Linked DNA regions of Solidesulfovibrio magneticus RS-1. The protein of the gene in region 2 binds, or shares a complex with, the protein of the main gene of each other region. Links are inferred from orthologs where the notes say so. Each region holds a gene or a part of one and is shown on either strand. Other genes may lie near its edges. The genes, in order: secY and secA.

The links.
Region 1: the proteins of secA (region 2) and secY are in contact, whole or in part, in a crystal structure (PDB 3DIN), measured with the Thermotoga maritima proteins. The link is inferred for Solidesulfovibrio magneticus RS-1 from one-to-one orthologs. Residues at the interface, in WP_004082002.1 of Thermotoga maritima: Glu261, Ala262, Arg263, Lys300, Ala301, Arg302, Thr303, Ile304, Ile305, Leu323, Tyr324, Asp325, Pro326, Val329, Ser330, Tyr333, Ile336, Lys340, Phe345, Val349, Glu363, Phe364, Tyr374, Ser375, Gly376, Gly377, Glu393, Ile395, Thr482, Ser483; in WP_004081795.1 of Thermotoga maritima: Glu108, Gly109, Glu110, Glu111, Ala236, Glu237, Arg238, Arg239, Ile240, Thr241, Ile242, Gln243, Tyr244, Ala245, Arg246, Arg247, Val248, Thr249, Gly250, Arg251, Arg252, Val253, Tyr254, Gly256, Ala257, Ser258, Thr259, Tyr260, Leu261, Pro262.

The regions. Positions count from the first base shown.
Region 1 is NC_012796.1:1,344,915-1,353,100, reverse strand. Bases 1,553-4,462 are described here. They hold secY (preprotein translocase subunit SecY), read right to left. Parts: upstream 3,710-4,462; coding sequence 2,396-3,709; downstream 1,553-2,395. Other genes in these bases: rpsE (30S ribosomal protein S5), read right to left, coding at 4,390-4,462; rpmD (50S ribosomal protein L30), read right to left, coding at 4,198-4,377; rplO (50S ribosomal protein L15), read right to left, coding at 3,722-4,201; map (type I methionyl aminopeptidase), read right to left, coding at 1,626-2,393; rpmJ (50S ribosomal protein L36), read right to left, coding at 1,553-1,567. Outside these bases: rpsD (30S ribosomal protein S4), read right to left, coding at 1-422; rpsK (30S ribosomal protein S11), read right to left, coding at 607-993; rpsM (30S ribosomal protein S13), read right to left, coding at 1,070-1,441; more of rpmJ, read right to left, coding at 1,454-1,552; more of rpsE, read right to left, coding at 4,463-4,884; rplR (50S ribosomal protein L18), read right to left, coding at 4,904-5,263; rplF (50S ribosomal protein L6), read right to left, coding at 5,275-5,814; rpsH (30S ribosomal protein S8), read right to left, coding at 5,840-6,223; DMR_RS23180 (type Z 30S ribosomal protein S14), read right to left, coding at 6,237-6,422; rplE (50S ribosomal protein L5), read right to left, coding at 6,434-6,973; rplX (50S ribosomal protein L24), read right to left, coding at 6,991-7,314; rplN (50S ribosomal protein L14), read right to left, coding at 7,341-7,709; rpsQ (30S ribosomal protein S17), read right to left, coding at 7,719-7,979; rpmC (50S ribosomal protein L29), read right to left, coding at 7,992-8,186. UniProt on the Escherichia coli protein: The central subunit of the protein translocation channel SecYEG. Consists of two halves formed by TMs 1-5 and 6-10.
Region 2 is NC_012796.1:829,706-838,043, forward strand. What follows is about bases 1,495-4,556. They hold secA (preprotein translocase subunit SecA), read right to left. Parts: upstream 4,253-4,556; coding sequence 1,736-4,252; downstream 1,495-1,735. Other genes in these bases: motA (flagellar motor stator protein MotA), read right to left, coding at 1,495-1,559; DMR_RS03590 ((Fe-S)-binding protein), read right to left, coding at 4,318-4,556. Outside these bases: DMR_RS03575 (OmpA/MotB family protein), read right to left, coding at 1-718; more of motA, read right to left, coding at 705-1,494; more of DMR_RS03590, read right to left, coding at 4,557-5,505; DMR_RS03595 (FAD-binding oxidoreductase), read right to left, coding at 5,508-6,896; DMR_RS03600 (hypothetical protein), read right to left, coding at 6,901-7,410; SsrA-binding protein SmpB, read right to left, coding at 7,456-7,920; ptsP (phosphoenolpyruvate--protein phosphotransferase), read right to left, coding at 8,035-8,338. UniProt on the Escherichia coli protein: Required for protein export, interacts with the SecYEG preprotein conducting channel.

The DNA.
Region 1 (8,186 bases), 520 kb from region 2 along the record:
ACCTTGACCTGCAAGGACGGGATGTTCACGCGACGACCGTTTAAGGTGAACAGGCCGTGACGCACGAGCTGCCGGGCCTGGTTGCGCGAGGTGGCGAAACCCAGACGGTAGATCGTGTTGTCCAGGCGGCGTTCCAGGGCGGAAAGCAGGTTTTCGCCGGTGACGCCCTTTTGCATGTCCGCGCGCTTGAAGTAGTCGCGGAACTGCTCTTCCAGAATGCCGTACATCTTGCGGGTCTTCTGCTTCTCGCGCAGCTGGACGGCGTAATCACTCATTTTTTTGCGAATTCGGCCATGCTGGCCAGGGGCATAGGGGCGGCGCTCATGGGCGCACTTGTCGGTGTAGCACCGGTCGCCCTTCAAAAACAGCTTGGCCCCTTCCCGGCGGCAAATCCGGCATTTCGCTTCAGTATAACGTGCCAAGGTCGTTCCTCCTCGATGTGCCGCGGGGCGGCCTTTATGACCGTTTCCCCGCGTGTGTCGGTCCTCCGAGGCATGTTTGCGCCGGGTGGGACCGAATAATGAGCCAGGCCCCGGTCTGGAGGCCTGGTCGTATAAAATACCGCTGTGCCGCCGAGGGAACCGTGCCCTCGGCCATCCGCTCCAACTAGACGCGACGCCGCTTGGGCGGACGGCAGCCGTTGTGGGGGATGGGCGTAATATCGCGGATGTAGCTGATCTTGAACCCGGCGTTGTGAATGGCGCGCATGGCGGCCTCACGTCCGGACCCCGGCCCTTTCACCAAAACGCCGACGGTGCGCATGCCGTTTTCCTGGGCCTTGCGCGCGGCGTTTTCTGCGGCGACCTGGGCGGCAAACGGGGTGGACTTGCGCGACCCCTTGAAACCAGCCCCACCGGAGGTGGCCCAGCTGACCACGTTGCCCTTCTGATCGGTGAAGGTCACGATGGTATTGTTGAACGTGGCCTGAATGTGGGCCACGCCCACGGGAATGTTCTTGCGTTCCTTTTTGCCGGTGCGGCGCGGTTTCGCCATACGCGTATCTCCAAAAAGCCCGTTTGGGGCGTGTTGCCGTGTTGCAGCGGACGCTTATAAACGCGTCCGCGAAAGGTTACTTCTTCTTCTTGGCCATCACACCACGACGCGGTCCCTTGCGGGTACGCGAATTGGTGTGGGTGCGCTGTCCGCGACAGGGCAGGCCCCGGCGGTGACGCAGGCCCCGATAGCAACCGATGTCCATGAGGCGCTTGATGCCGGCGGTGATTTCACGCCGCAGATCGCCCTCGACCTTGTAGTTGGCTTCGAGTTCCTTGCGGATATTGTTGGTTTCCTCAGAAGTCAGGGCGTCGGAATTTTTCGTCCAATCAACGCCGGTGCTTTCGAGGATGCGCAGGGCCGTGGTACGGCCGATGCCGAAGATATAGGTCAGCGCAATGTCCATCCGCTTGTTCTTGGGAAGGTCGACTCCCGCGATTCTGGCCACGACGTTCCTCCGTTATCCCTGACGTTGCTTGTGCCGGGGGTTATCGCAGATCACCCGCACAACGCCGTGACGCCGGATGATTTTGCACTTGGGACAAAGTTTTTTCACCGAAGGTCTCACTTTCATGCCATCTCTCCGTCTCCTGGCGACGGAAACGACCGAGGCCGCGCGGGCGTCGGTCGCGTCAATCAGCCAGGCTTAAAATCCGAGGACCGTTTTTGGTCACAGCCACCGTATGCTCGAAATGCGCGGACAGGCTGCGATCTTTCGTCACGGCCGTCCAATTGTCGGACAACACTTCGACGTCGGGTCCACCCGCCGTCACCATGGGTTCGATGGCGAGCACCATCCCGGGAAGAAGCGGGACGCGAGGCGCGTCCTTGGGCTCGAAATTGGGAATTTCGGGCTTTTCGTGGAGCTTCCTCCCAATGCCGTGACCAACGAACCGTCTTACAACACTTAGGCCATGGCCTTCAACATGTTTTTGCACGGCCCGCGAAATGTCATACAGGTCATTGCCGGATATGGCCTCGGCGATGCCCTTTGCCAGACTTTCCCGAGTCACCTGCAAAAGCTTGGCTTTCTCGGGACTTATCTCGCCAACCGGAACCGTGGTGGCGGCGTCTCCGTAAAAACCGTCGTAGACCACGCCCATGTCGAAGCTGACCAGGTCCCCTTCTTTGAGCACTCGGTCGGATGGAAAGCCGTGAACGACTTCCTCATTGACCGAGCAGCACAGGGCAAAAGGAAACCCGTACATGCCCAGGAACCCTGGCTTGACCTTGAAATCCGCGCAGCGCTTCAGCGCCAGCTGTTCGAAGGTCATGGTGGTCACGCCAGGCTTCACCGCTTCGGACAGATCCCGCAGGATCACGGCCACGATGCGGCAGGCTTCCCGCATGGAGGCCAGTTCAAGGTCGTTTTTGAGGTAGATCCCCCTGACCTTTTTCAAACCTACTGCCTGCCCTTGATTCTCCCCTTCTGCATGAGGCCTTCATACTGACGGGAGATAAGATACGACTCGATCTGGGACATGAAGTCCATGGCCACGCCGACCACGATCAAAAGCGAAGTGCCGCCGAAATAAAACGGCACGTTGAACTGCTGGATCAGCATCATGGGCAACACGCAGACGGCGGAGATGTACATCGAACCCCACAGGGTGATGCGAACCAGCACCTTGTCGATGTATTCCTTGGTCTTGGCCCCGGGCCGGATACCCGGAATAAAACCACCCTGCTTACGAATGTTCTCGGCAATATCATTGGGATCAAAGATAATGGCCGTATAGAAATAGCAGAAGAAAACAATCAGCGCGATAAAGATCACGTTGTAGGTCATCGTCTGCGGCGAGAACAGGGAGGCCACGGTCTTCAGCCAAGGCACGCTCGAAAACTCGCCCAAGGTCGCCGGGAAAAGCAGAATCGAGGAGGCGAAAATGGGCGGAATGACGCCGGCCGTGTTGACGCGCAGCGGCAGATGGGTGGTCTGGCCGCCGTACATTTTCCGTCCGACCATGCGCTTGGCATATTGTATGGGAATTCGCCGCTGCCCTCGCTCCATGAACACGATGGCGACCAAAACGGCCAACATCAGCGCCACGATGAGGATAAGCATGAGCGGCGAGAGCTCCCCGGCCTTGAGCAGATCAAAGGTGGAGAGCACGGCGCGCGGCAATCCGGCCACGATGCCGGAATAGATGATCAGCGAAATGCCGTTGCCAATGCCCTTTTCCGTCAACTGTTCGCCGAGCCACATGAGAAACACCGTGCCGGCGCACAGCGTGATGATGGTCATGAGGCGAAAGCCCCAGCCAGGCATGAGCACCACCGGCGCGCCCGTAGGGCTGGCCATGCTTTCCAGGCCAACGGCAATGCCGAAGCCCTGGATGCAGGTGATGAGCACCGTTCCGTAGCGGGTGTACTGGGTGATCTTTTTCTTCCCGGCGGCGCCCTCCTCCTTCTGCATCTTGGCCAGCTCAGGGCTGACCACGGTCAGCAGCTGGATGATGATGGAGGCGGAGATGTAGGGCATGATCCCCAGGGCGAAGATGGAGAGGTTGCGCAGCCCTCCGCCGGAGAACATGTCGAACAGGCCAAAAAGGGTGTTCTTGGCGCTTTCGAAGAAATCCGCCAGCGCGGCCGAATCAACGCCCGGCACCGGGACATGCACGCCGATGCGGTAGACGGCCACAAGCAGGAAGGTCCAAAGGAGCTTTTTTTTCAGCTCCGGCAGACGGGCCAGATTTTCGACTCCGGTAAGGGCCACGGCAACTTCCGTTTATTCAGTAGGGGTTTCGGTCAAAGCCTCGGGCGTTCCCAGGGCGATGACCTTGCCGCCGGCGGCGGTGATTTTCTCAGCCGCCTTGGCGCTGAACTTGTGGGCCTCGACGGTGACGGCGGCGGCGACTTCGCCGACGCTTAAGATCTTGACCAAGGCGCCGGCCGGGGCCAGACCGCGATCATAGATGTCGTCGAGGGTGATGGCGTCCTTGCCGTCGAAGGAAGCCAGCAGCCGATCCAGATTGATGGGCTGGAAGACGACCTTGAACGGGTAGTTCTTGAAACCGCGCTTGGGCAAGCGACGGGCGATGGGCATCTGGCCGCCTTCGAACCAGGCGCGGTGCTTGGCGCCGGCCCGGGAATTCTGGCCCTTGTTGCCGCGACCGGAGGTGCAGCCCCAGCCGGTGGCCCGGCCACGGCCGACGCGCTTGCGGCTGGCCCGCTCCTCGGGGAAGGGATAGAGCTCGTGGAGCTTCATGACTCGGTCACCTCAACGAGATGTTGGACCTTCGCGATCATGCCGACCAGAGTGTCGGTTTTCTCGAAGGAGCGTTCCTGGCGGATTTTCTTCAGGCCAAGGGAAGCCAGGGTGGCGCGCTGCTTGGGCGTGTTGCCGTAGCGGCTTCTCACCAGCTTGACGGTAATGTTTGCCATGGCGTTGCGTCCTTACTTGCGGGGCGTGGACAGGGCCTTGCCGCGCATGGCGCTGACCGAGTCGGCGCTGCGCAGCGAAGCCAAGCCTTCCATGGTGGCCCGCAAGACGTTGTGCGGATTGTTGGTGCCGATGGCCTTGGTCAAGATGTCATGGACGCCGCAGGCTTCCATGATGGCGCGCACCGGACCGCCGGCAATGATGCCGGTACCCTTGGAGGCGGGCTTGAGCATGACGCGACCGGCCCCGAACTGGCCGAGGATCTCGTAGGGCAGCGTACCGTCGAGCAGGGGCACCCGGATCATGGCCTTGCGGGCCTGTTCCGTGGCCTTGCGGATGGCTTCAGGCACTTCGTTGGCCTTGCCCAGTCCGTAGCCCACCGAACCCTTGCCGTCGCCGACGACGACCAGGGCGCTGAAGCTGAACCGACGGCCGCCCTTGACGACCTTGGCGACGCGATTGAGGTACACGATCTTTTCGATCTGAGACAGATCGGATTGCTGTTCCATGCCGTCTTCCTTCGCGCGTTTAGAATTTGAGGCCGCCATCCCGCGCTCCGTCGGCCAGGGCTTGCACCCTGCCGTGGTAGATGTAACCGTTGCGGTCAAACACAACGGCCTGGATGTTGCGTTCAAGGGCCTTGGCGGCCAGGTCTTTACCGACCATGGTCGCCGCTTCCTTGTCGGCCTTGACCGCCTCGCCGGCCCTCAAAAGCGTCAGGCTGGAGGAGGACACCAGGGTCTGTCCGGTCAGGTCGTCGATCACCTGGGCGTAGATGTGCCGGTTGGACCGGTACACCACGAGCCTGGGGCGTTCGACGGTGCCAGACAGTTTCTTGCGGATGCGGACTTTCCGGCGCGCTCGCGCCAGGGTCTTGGTCATCTTCATGCTGCTAGCCCCTATTTCTTGCCGCCGGACTTACCGGCCTTGCGGCGAATGACTTCGTTTTCGTACTTGATGCCCTTGCCCTTGAAGGGTTCGGGCGGCCGCACGCGACGGATGCGGGCGGCGGTTTCGCCAAGGAGCACCTTGTCGATGCCCGACAAGGTCAGCTTGTTGCCTTCAACCTTGGCTTCAATGCCCTCGGGCAGCTTGAAATCCACGGGGTGGGAGAACCCCACGGCCAAGGAGACGGTGTTGCCGGCGGTGGCGACCTTGTAGCCGACGCCGATGACTTCCAGCGTCTTGGTGAAGCCCTTGCTCACGCCCTCGACGAGGTTGGCAAGCAGGGTGCGTCGCAGGCCATGCTGGGCACGGGCCACACGGGTGTCGTCGGTGCGGCTGACCTGGACCTTGCCGTCGGCGACGGCGTAGGCGATCTTGGGATGCGTGGGGGTGGACAGCTGGCCCTTGGGGCCCTTGACCACCACCGCATCGGAAGCCAGCTCAACGGACACGCCGGCGGGCAGCTCGATTTCGCGTTTTCCTATCCTGGACATGACATCTTCTCCGCGGTGGATCTTATTACCAGATTTCGCACAGGAGCTCGCCGCCGACATTGAGCTCGCGAGCCTTGGCTCCTTCCAGGATGCCCCGGGAAGTGGACAGGATGCTGATGCCCAGGCCGTTTTGCACCTTGGGGATGGCCTCGGCCGGCACGTACACGCGCCGTCCGGGCTTGCTCACCCTTTTGAGCCCCGAAATGATCGGTTTGCCGCTCTGATATTTGAGGTTGATGGTCAGCGCTTGCCCGTCCACGGCGAAGTCCCCGATGTAGCCTTCCTCCTTGAGGATGGCGGCAATGGCGGCCTTCAGTTTGGACGTGGGAAACGACAGGTCCGCGTGCAAGGCCCGATGGGCATTGCGGATGCGGGTCAGCATATCGGAAATGGGATCGGTCACCGACATGGCGTCCTTCTCCTTACCAGCTCGACTTGCGCACGCCGGGCATTTCGCCGGTCAGCGACATGTTACGGAAACAAATACGGCAAACGCCGAACTTGCGCAGATACGCCCGGGGACGACCACAGATGGGGCAACGATTGTACGCCCTGGTGGAAAACTTCGGTTTGCGGCTGGCTTTCACCATCAAAGATTTACGGGCCACGTCCGTTCTCCTTACTTTTTAAACGGCATGCCGAGCAGGTCCAGCAACATCTTGCCTTCCTTGTCGGCGGTGGCCGTAGTGACGATGGTGACGTTCATGCCCTTGACGTGCTCGACGCGATCCACGTTGATTTCCGGGAAAATGCTGTGCTCCCGGATACCGAGGGTAAAATTGCCGCGTCCGTCGAATCCACGGTCAGGCACGCCGCGAAAGTCGCGAACCCGAGGCAGGGCAAAATTCATGAGTTTGTCGAGATAATCCCACATCCGATCCCGGCGAAGGGTCACACGGCACCCCACCGGCATGCCCTCCCGGAGCTTAAAGGCCGCGATGGACTTCCGGGCTCGCGTGATCACGGCCTTTTGTCCAGCGATGGCGGTCAGCTCGACCACGGCTTCCTCGATGAGCTTATTGTTGTTGCTCGCTTCGCCCAAACCCATGTTGAGCGAGACAAAGGAAAGCCGGGGGATTTGCATGCTGGAAGTGTACCCGAACTCTTTCTTCAGCTCCGGGGCTACCTTCTCGGCATAGATTTGTTCCAGGCGGGTCATACCGTTTCCTTTTGACGCTAGGCGATTTCGTGGTTGCACTTCTTGCAGAAGCGAACCTTCTTGCCATCAGCGGTGTATTTGTAGCCGACCTTGGCCGGCTTGGCGCAACCTTCGCACAAGAGAGCCACGTTGGAGATGTCCAACGGCGCTTCCTTCTCGATGATTCCGCCGGGGGTCTTGGCGTAGGGATTGGCCTTGGTGTGGCGCTTGACCTGGTTCACCTTTTCCACCAGCACGGCGTTGCGCTTGGGCAGGATCTTTAAGATCTTGCCCACTTTGCCCTTGTCCTTGCCGGCGATGACCATCACCTTGTCGTCTTTACGAATCCGATAGGTTTTCATGTCGTCCTCGATGCGCGTGGGAAGCCCTAGAGGACTTCAGGAGCCAGCGACACGATTTTCATGAAGTTTTTCTGCCGCAGCTCACGCGCGACCGGTCCGAAGATACGGGTTCCAACCGGCTCGCCCTGGTTGGACAGCAGCACGGCGGAGTTGGAGTCGAACTTGATGTAGGAACCGTCGGCCCGGCCGACTTCCTTTTTGGTCCGAACCACAACGGCCTTCATCACGGCGCCCTTTTTCACCTTGGAATTGGGCAGGGCGTCCTTGACGGACACGACGATGATGTCACCCACCGTGGCGTAACGGCGACGGGAGCCGCCGAGCACCTTGATGCAGCACACTCGTTTAGCGCCGGAATTGTCCGCCACATCGAGATTGGATTCAACCTGAATCATGTCGAGCTCCTAGACCGCTTTTTCCATGATTTTTTCAAGATGCCACCGCTTACGGGCGGACAGCGGCCGATGCTCGATGATGCTCACGGTATCGCCGATGCCGCAGTCGTTCTGCGGATCATGGGCCATGAACTTGTTGCGGCGACGGATATACTTTTTGTACAGCGGATGCTTCACCAGGGTCTCGACCATGACCACGATGGTCTTGTCGGCCTTGTCGGAGACCACGACGCCGGTCAGCACCCGGCGATTGCTTTTCTGTTCTTCCATGGTGATCCCCGATTAGCCTTGACGCTTCTTTTCAGTTTGCACCGTCATGATGCGGGCGATGTCCTTGCGGACTTCACGCAGACGGTGGGTCTTTTCCAGCTGGGCCGTGGCGTGCTGAAAGCGCAGCTTGAAGAGTTCCTCGCGGGACTCGCCCAGCTTCTTGCCCAGAGCCTCGATGTCGAGATCGCGCAGTTCGGCGGTCTTCAT
Region 2 (8,338 bases):
TGCGGGATTTGTTTTCGGCCGAGGTGGGCGGCACCAGCGGTTGGCTGTCGGCCAGCCCCACGGCGCGCAGGCGGGTGGAGGGGATGCCGGCTTTTTCGGACAGGTAGCGCACGGCGGCGGCGGCCCGGGCGGCCGAGAGTTCCCATTTGGAGGGGTAGGGGCCGGAGCCTTCGTCGTCGTCGGCGTGGCCGCGCACGGTGAGGTTGATTTTGAAATCGCGCAGGATTTTGGCCACGCCGTCCATGATCTTGGCGGCGGCCGGGGTGATCTCGGCCGAACCGGGCTTGAACATGACGGAGTTGTTGACCTGCATGAGAACGCCGGAGGAATCGTTGCTCACGCCCGAGTTGTTTTTGACGTTCTGGTCGGAGGTGATGAGTTCCTTGATGAGGATGGCGATTTCGTACTTGAGCTTGTTTTCCTGGGAGAGCTTGAATTCCGGGCTGCCCTTGATGGCGTCGGGGCTGATGAAGGTGGGCACCTTTTCGAGGTTCTGGGTCTTTTCCTTGGAGGGCACGTTTTTATCCTGGAAGACCAGGGAGAGTTCCTGCTTGGTCTGGGGCTTGAGGGAAACGACCAGCCACAGGAGCAGGAAAAAGGCCATCATGGCCGTCACGAAGTCGGCGTAGGCCACCTTCCAGGAGCCGCCGTGGTGGCCGCCGTGGTCTCCGTCGGACTCGCGGTAGATGATGACGGTTTTGCCGTCATTTTTTCCCACGAAGCGCCCCTTCCATGTCGTCCATGCTCGGCCGCACGTCCTCGGGGATGGCCCGGCGGCCCATTTCCACCGAGAGTAGCGGCGAGAAGCCGGAGTTGAAGGCGGCCAGCACTTCCTTGACCACGTGCAGCATGTGCTGCTGGGCCTTGGCCTGGTATTCCAGGTTGTTGGCCATGGGGCCGACGAAGCCGTAGCTCATGAGGATGCCCAGAAACGTGCCGACCAGGGCCGCGCCGATGCTGTGGCCGAGTACTTCGGGCGGCTCGTTGATCTTGCCCATGGTGAGCACGATGCCGAGCACGGCGGCCACGATGCCAAGGCCGGGCAGGGAGTCGGCCACCTTGGTGACGGCGCCCGGGGCGATCATGGCGTGGTGGTGCATGGTGGCGATGTCGGTGCGCATGAGGTCGTCGTAGCGGTGGGCGTCGATGCCTTCGGAGAGCAGGCACTTGATGTTGTCGCAGATGAAGTGGGCCAGCTGCTTGTTTTTGGCGATGGCCGGGTATTTGTTCAGCGTGGCGGACTGTTCGGGCTTGGAGACGTGGGGCTCCAGGGCGACGATGCCGTCGCGGCGGGCGATGTTGATGAGCTCGAACAGCAGGGTGAGCAGGTCCTGGTAGTCGCCGGCCGACGGTTCCTTGCCGGTAAACACGTGCATGACGTGTTTGAAGGTGCCTATGGCGATGGACTTGGGCGAGGCGATGAAAAACGACCCCAGGGCCGCGCCGCCGATGATGAGCAGCTCGATGGGCTGCCACAGCACGCCCATATGGCCGCCTTCGAGCATAAATCCGCCGAAGACGCAGGCGATAACCACCACTATGCCGATAATCGCGAACATGGTTTACCGTCAGGGGCGTGCGCGGGCACGCCGATTCGTCGGCAGGCGGGGACGGCCCTGCCGGAGGTGTCTGGGAATGACGCCTGGGGCGTGGTTTCCCTTGGTGTAGAAAAAACCGGCCGGGCGGGCAAGGGGGGCGACCCGCCGCAGCGGCCCGCCCCCCTGGTTGCGACGCGTTATTTCGCGCCGTGGCACTTCTTGTATTTTTTCCCGGAGCCGCAGGGGCAGGGATCGTTGCGCCCGACCTTGGGGGCTTCGCGGCGCTTGGGCTCTTTCTTGGCGTCTTCGGCCGACTCGGCCGGGCCGGAATACTGCACGTTGGCGGTCTCGTCCTTGTGCTGGAATTCCTGCTCCTGGACTTCGGCCCGGATGCGCACCCGCGACAGCGCCCGGATGGCGGCGTCGCGCATGTTGTAGATGAGCTGCTGGAAGAGCTCGAAGCCTTCGCGCTTGTACTCCTGCTTGGGGTCTTTCTGGCCGTAACCGCGCAGCCCGATGCCGTCGCGCAGGTGGTCCATGGAGAGCAGATGCTCCTTCCAGTGGCGGTCCAGGCTGTCGAGGAGGAAGTAGCGGGCCACTTCTTTGTAGTGCGCCCCGGCGGTCTCGGCCAGCTCGCGCTGGCGGCCGGTCACGGCTTCGAGGACAGCCTGCTTTTCGGCCTCGCCGCCATCGGCCAGCTCGATCTTGTAGTCGAGAATGTCCTCGATCTGGGCGGCGGCTACTTCCAGCAGCTCGGGATCGGGTTCGCCCTTGAGCGCGGCAAAGGGCGCGAAGATTTCGTCCACGATCTCTTCGATATGCTCCTGGACGAAGGTTTCCGGTTCGTCGGAGCCCATGAGTTCGCGGCGGCGGCTGTAGATGACCTCGCGCTGCTGGTTCATGACGTTGTCGTAGTCCAGCAGCTGCTTGCGGATTTCGAAGTTGTGAGCTTCCACGCGCTTCTGGGCGTTTTCGATGGCCCGGGAGACCATGCGGTTCTCGATGGGCTCGCCGTCTTCCATGCCGAGCTTGTCCATGAGGCCTTTTAAGCGGTCGGAGCCGAAAAGGCGCATGAGGTCGTCGTCCAGGGCCAGGTAGAAGCGCGAGGAGCCGGGATCGCCCTGGCGGCCGGAACGGCCGCGCAGCTGGTTGTCGATGCGCCGGGATTCGTGGCGTTCGGTGCCCAGGATGTGCAGGCCGCCAAGGTCGGTGACGCCGGGGCCGAGCACGATGTCCGTGCCGCGGCCGGCCATGTTGGTGGCGATGGTGACCTTGCCGGCATGGCCGGCCAGGGCCACGATCTCGGCTTCCTTCTCGTGGTTCTTGGCATTGAGGACGTCGTGGGGCACGCCGGTCTTTTTGAGCATGTCCGAGAGCAGCTCGGATTTCTCGATGGAGACCGTGCCGACCAGCACCGGCTGGCCGCGCTTGTGCAGGTCCTTGACGTCGGCGGCGATGGCCTCGAACTTCTCCCGCTGGGTCTTGTAGACCAGATCCGGGAAGTCCTTGCGGACCATGGGCTTGTTGGTGGGGATGGAGATGACTTCCAGCCCGTAGATCTCGCGGAATTCCACGGCCTCGGTGTCGGCTGTGCCGGTCATGCCCGAGAGCTTTTTGTACATGCGGAAGTAGTTCTGGAAGGTGATGGTGGCCAGGGTCTGGTTCTCGGCCTCCACCTGCACGAGTTCCTTGGCTTCCAGGGCTTGGTGCAGGCCGTCGGAGTAGCGCCGGCCGGGCATGAGACGGCCGGTGAACTCGTCGACGATGATGACCTGGCCGTCCTTGACGACATAGTCCACGTCGCGCTGGAAAATGTGGTGGGCTTTCAGGGCCTGGAGCACATGGTGCTGCAGGGTGATGTTGGCCGGATCGAACAGGTTGTCGATCTTGAGCACGTCTTCCATGCGGGCCACGCCCTCGTCGGTGAGGAGCACGGTGCGGGCCTTTTCGTCCACGGTGAAGTGGGTTTCGCGGCGCAGCATGGGAATAAGCGCGTTGACCCGGGCGTAGAGGGTGGAGGAATCCTCGGCCTGGCCGGAGATAATAAGCGGGGTGCGGGCTTCGTCGATGAGGATGGAGTCCACTTCGTCGACGATGGCGAAATTGAGCGGCCGCTGCACGAGCTGTTCCTGGTAGAACTTCATGTTGTCGCGCAGGTAGTCGAAACCGAATTCGTTGTTGGTGCCGTAGGTGATGTCCGCGCCGTAGGCGGCCTGGCGCTGTTGGTCGTCGAGGCCGTGGACGATGACCCCGACGCTAAGGCCCAGGAACCCGTAGAGCTTGCCCATCCAGGCGGCGTCGCGCTTGGCCAGGTAGTCGTTGACCGTGATGAGGTGCACGCCCTTGCCGGACAGGGCGTTTAGGACCACGGGCAGGGTGGCGACCAGGGTCTTGCCTTCGCCGGTCTTCATCTCGGCGATCTTGCCCTGGTGCAGGGTGATGCCGCCGATGAGCTGGACGTCGTAGTGGCGCATGCCAAGGGAGCGCACCGAGGCTTCGCGCACGATGGCGAAGGTTTCGGGCAGCACGTCGTCGAGGGGGCGGCCCTCGGCCACCTCCTGGCGCAGCTCGGCCACCCGGGCGCGCATGGCGTCGTCGGATAGGGCCTGGATTTGCGGCTCGAAGGCGTTGATGGCCTCGATGAGCGGGCGAAGGCCCTTGAGGTAGCGCTCGTTGCGCGACCCGAAGACCTTGTGGGCAATGGCTTTGAGCATGGCAGGGACTCCTTTATGGCTGCGGGGCGATGGGAAACGGCCCCGAAAAATGGTCGTGAAGGTTTTTAGCCGATGGTTTCCAGCCAGTGGCCGACTCCCACCCCGTCCGGGGCGGCGGCGCGCAGCTGGGTGACGCAGCCCGAGCAGCCGGTGACGATCTGCTCCCCGGGCTTGGGGGCATAGATCGCCAGGGCGTCACGCGCCACGGCTTCGGACAGGTCGGGATGGGTGAGCTTGGTCAGGCCCCCGAAACCGCAGCAGGGGGTTTCGTTTTCCCGGAAAACGAGGCGCTCGCCCATGATGCGGCGCAAAAGCGAAAGGTCCTGGTTGCCGCCGGCTCCGTGGCAGGGGCGGTGGTAGCGCACGGCCGGGGGCGCGGCTTGGCCGATCTCAAACGTGGTGTCGCCCAGCAGTTCGGCCAGGGAGACGAGGTTTTCGCACCACGGCGTAAGTTCGTCCATGGCCAGTCCCAGGTCCTTGCGGGCATAGGCCCGCAGCCCGCAGCGGCAGGTGGCGCAGAAAACCACCATGAGCGGCCGGCCGGCCCGACGCCAGGCGTCGATATTCTGCTGCTGCATGGCGGCTTGGGCCTGGGGCGCGCCGGCGTGGCCCAGGGTGCAGCCGCAGCAGGTAAAGCCGGGATCGGGCAGGACCTCGACGCCCAGGCCCTCCAGGAGCCGGGCGGCCTCGGCCTTCCAGCGCGGGTTGGCATGTTCGGCCACGCAGCCGGCGAAGATGACGGCCTTTTTGCCGGCCTGGCGCGTGTCGAAATTCTTGGGGAACAGCCAGGGGGCCGGGGCCTTGCCCGCGCCCAGGGCGGCCAGGGCGTCTCGGGCCCGGGACACGGCCGCGATGGGGATGTTGCCGGGCAGCAGTTTGCCCAGGGTCATGGCCAGGGGCCAGGCCAGTCCGGCCCGTTCGACCCACAGCTTCCACAGCATCCCGGCAAACCCGGGATGGGCGGCGCGGATTTCGGCCACCAGATCCGGGCCGCACAGCCCCAAGGGGCAGGCGTCCTCGCAGCGGCCGCAGGACAGGCAGGCGGTGGTCAGCATCTCGGCGGCCTTGGCCGACAGCTCGGCCCGGCCTTCGCCCAGGGCCTTGGCCAGGAAGAACTTGGCCCGCGGGGAAAGCTCCTCGCGGCCGGTGGCCGTAAAAAGCGGGCACACGGGCAGGCAGCGGCCGCACAGGATGCAGGTCGGGCGGCGGCCCTGGCCGTGGAGGCAGTGGACGGGGGAAAGTTCCGTGGACACGTCTAGTAGGCCTTGCCGGGGTTCATGATGCCGTAGGGGTCGAAGGCGGCCTTGATCCGAGCCATGAGCCCGCGCTCGATGGGGGAAAGCTGGCGGTCGAGGAAAGGCAGCTTGGACAGGCCCACGCCGTGCTCGCCCGACAGCGTGCCGCCCAGGGACAGGGCCAGGGACAGGATGCGTTCCCGGGCGGTCTGCGCCCTGGCGCGCTCGTCGGCATTGGCGGCGTCGTGCATGATGTTGACGTGGAGGTTGCCGTCGCCCACATGGCCGAACAGCAGAATCTTGAGGGACAGTTCGTCGGCCACGGACCGGATACCGGCGGCGGCGGCCCGAAGCTGGCCGCGCGGCACGGTGACGTCGTCGCTGATCTTGTCCGGGGCGGCCTTGAAGGAGGCCGGGTTGAGCAGCCGGCGCGGCTCCCAGACGGCTTCCTCGTCTTCGGGGGTGGCGGCCCGGCGGCTCCAGACCGGCCCGGCCGGCCTGGTGGCGGCTTCGAGCAGGGCCAGATCGGCGGCCAGGGCCTCGGGGGAACCGTCCAGGCGGATGATAAGGGCCGCGCCGGCCGTTTCGGGCCAGGGCACGGGGCTGATGGCGGCCACGGCGGCCATGGCCTCCCGGGCCATGAATTCCAGGGCGGTGGGCAGGATGCCGGCCCGAAACACGTCGCCGGCGGCGGTAAGCGCCGCGTCCACGTTGGCAAAGGCCAGGGCCAGGGTGGCCGTGGCGGCAGGCAGGGGCAGGAGCTTGACCGTCAGCTCGGTGATGACCCCCAGCGTCCCCTCGGAGCCGCAAAAGAGGCGGACAAGGTCAAGGCCCACGACGTTTTTATGGGTGCGCCGGCCGCAGTGGACGACTTCGCCGCCGGGCAGCACGGCGGTGAGCCCCAGCACGTGGTCGCGGGTGACGCCGTACTTGACGGCCCGCATGCCGCCGGCGCAGGTGGCCACGTTGCCGCCTATGGTGGAAAATTTCACGCTGGCCGGGTCCGGGGCGTAGAAGAGGCGCTTTTTGGCCGCCTCGGCCTGGAGATCGGCCGTGACCACGCCGGGTTCGACCACGGCCACGAAGTCGTCGGCGTCGATGTCCAGGATGCGGGCAAGGCGCGCCGTGGAGACGACGACGCCGCCGGCCACCGGGGTGCAGTCGCCCACGGTGTTGGTGCCCCGGCCGCGCGGCAGCACGGGCAGGCGATGCTCCTGGGCCAGGGCCAGAAGCGCCCGGACCTGTTCCAGGTTTTCGGGGCGCACCACGGCCGAGGGCAGGGCGTGGCGGCGCGAGGCGTCGACGCCGTAGACGAACATTTCTTCCGGGCTGAAAACGGCGGCGTCGCCGGGGAAGATGTTTTCCAGGGCGCGGCGGACGTCGGCGGGCAGGGTCGGGGTGGGGCTCATGGGATCAGTCGGCCTCGGCGGTCCAGGTCATGGTGTCAACGAGACCGGCCGCGTCGAAGGTGAAGGAGACTTCGTTGTAGCCGCTTAAGTCCGAATAGCGCCAGACGTTGCCCTCGACTTCCTCGGGCTGCCCGAGGGCAATGGCCAGGCGTTCCCGGGGGATGCCCCGGCACACGCCCCGGGCGAAGCAGCCGGGCGCGGCGAAGATGCGAATCTGGTGGAAAAACTGCCGCTGGCCTTCTTCCATGCTGTACAGCGACACGACCAGCCCGTCGTAGGTGAGGGTGATGATTTCGTAGGGCGTGGCGTCGTAGGGATTGCTGAAGGGCACGGCCTGCCGTTCCCGGGGCGAGCCGAGCTTCTTGACGACGTCGGCTTCGGTTGGGCCGTAGAGGGCGGCGGTCTCGTCGAGAAACGCCTCCAGGCGTTCGTCGGCGTCGGCGGCGGCGCAGGGCTGGGCGGCCAGCAGGAGCATGGCCGTCAGCGTCAGGAAAAAATGGCGGAATCGACCCATCAAAATGTTCCTTGCAGCGGTTTCGTCCGATCCGGCCTGGGCCGGTTAATGTCGCGCCAGCTCCCGGGCGGCGTCGCGGTCGAGGTCCCGGGACTTGAGGTCGTCGCGGCGGTCGAAGACCTTCTTGCCGCGCGCCAGGGCGATTTCGACCTTGGCCCGGCCGTTTTTGAAATACACCCGCACCGGGACCACGGTCAGCCCTTTTTGTTCCACCTTGACCCGCATGGCGTTTATTTCCGCCGCATGGAGCAGGAGTTTTCGCGGCCGCTCGGGTTCGTGGCCGGCGTAGCCGGCGTTTTCGTAGGGCGCGATGTGCACGCCGATCATAAACGCCTCGCCGTCCTGGAACTTCACGTAGCCGTCCTTGAAGCTGATGCGCCCCAGGCGAAGGGACTTCACCTCGGAACCCATGAGCACCAGGCCGGCCTCGTATTTTTCCAGGAATTCGTAGAGGTGGCGGGCTTTTTTATTGAGGGCGACAAGTTTTTCGCCCGATTCTTTCGCAGCCATGGCGTCCTTTGGCAGGCAATGCCGCCGCCGTTTCGCGCCCGGACAGGTCCGGGCGTCGCATCACGGCCAGCCCTGCCGCGTCCGTGTCGTGTGTAGGCCGGGCGGCCGGAGCGGTCAATGGGCCGGGGATTCCTCCCGGTCAAGCAGGGAGGAATAGAACATCAGCTCGTCCGGGAACTGCCGGAAGATGGTTTCCTGGACCAGGGCGTTGGTCCGGGTCACGGACGGGCTTTCCAGAACCAATTTAAGCAGATTTTTGCAATCGTCCATGGTGGCCTGGCGAATGATCCGCTTGATGCCCGGTATGGCCTGGGGGGTCAAGCTGATGCAGTCGATCTGCATGCCCATGAGGATGGGCACGCAAAAGGGGTCGGAAGCCATTTCGCCGCACAGGCTCACTTCGATGCCGGCCTGGTGG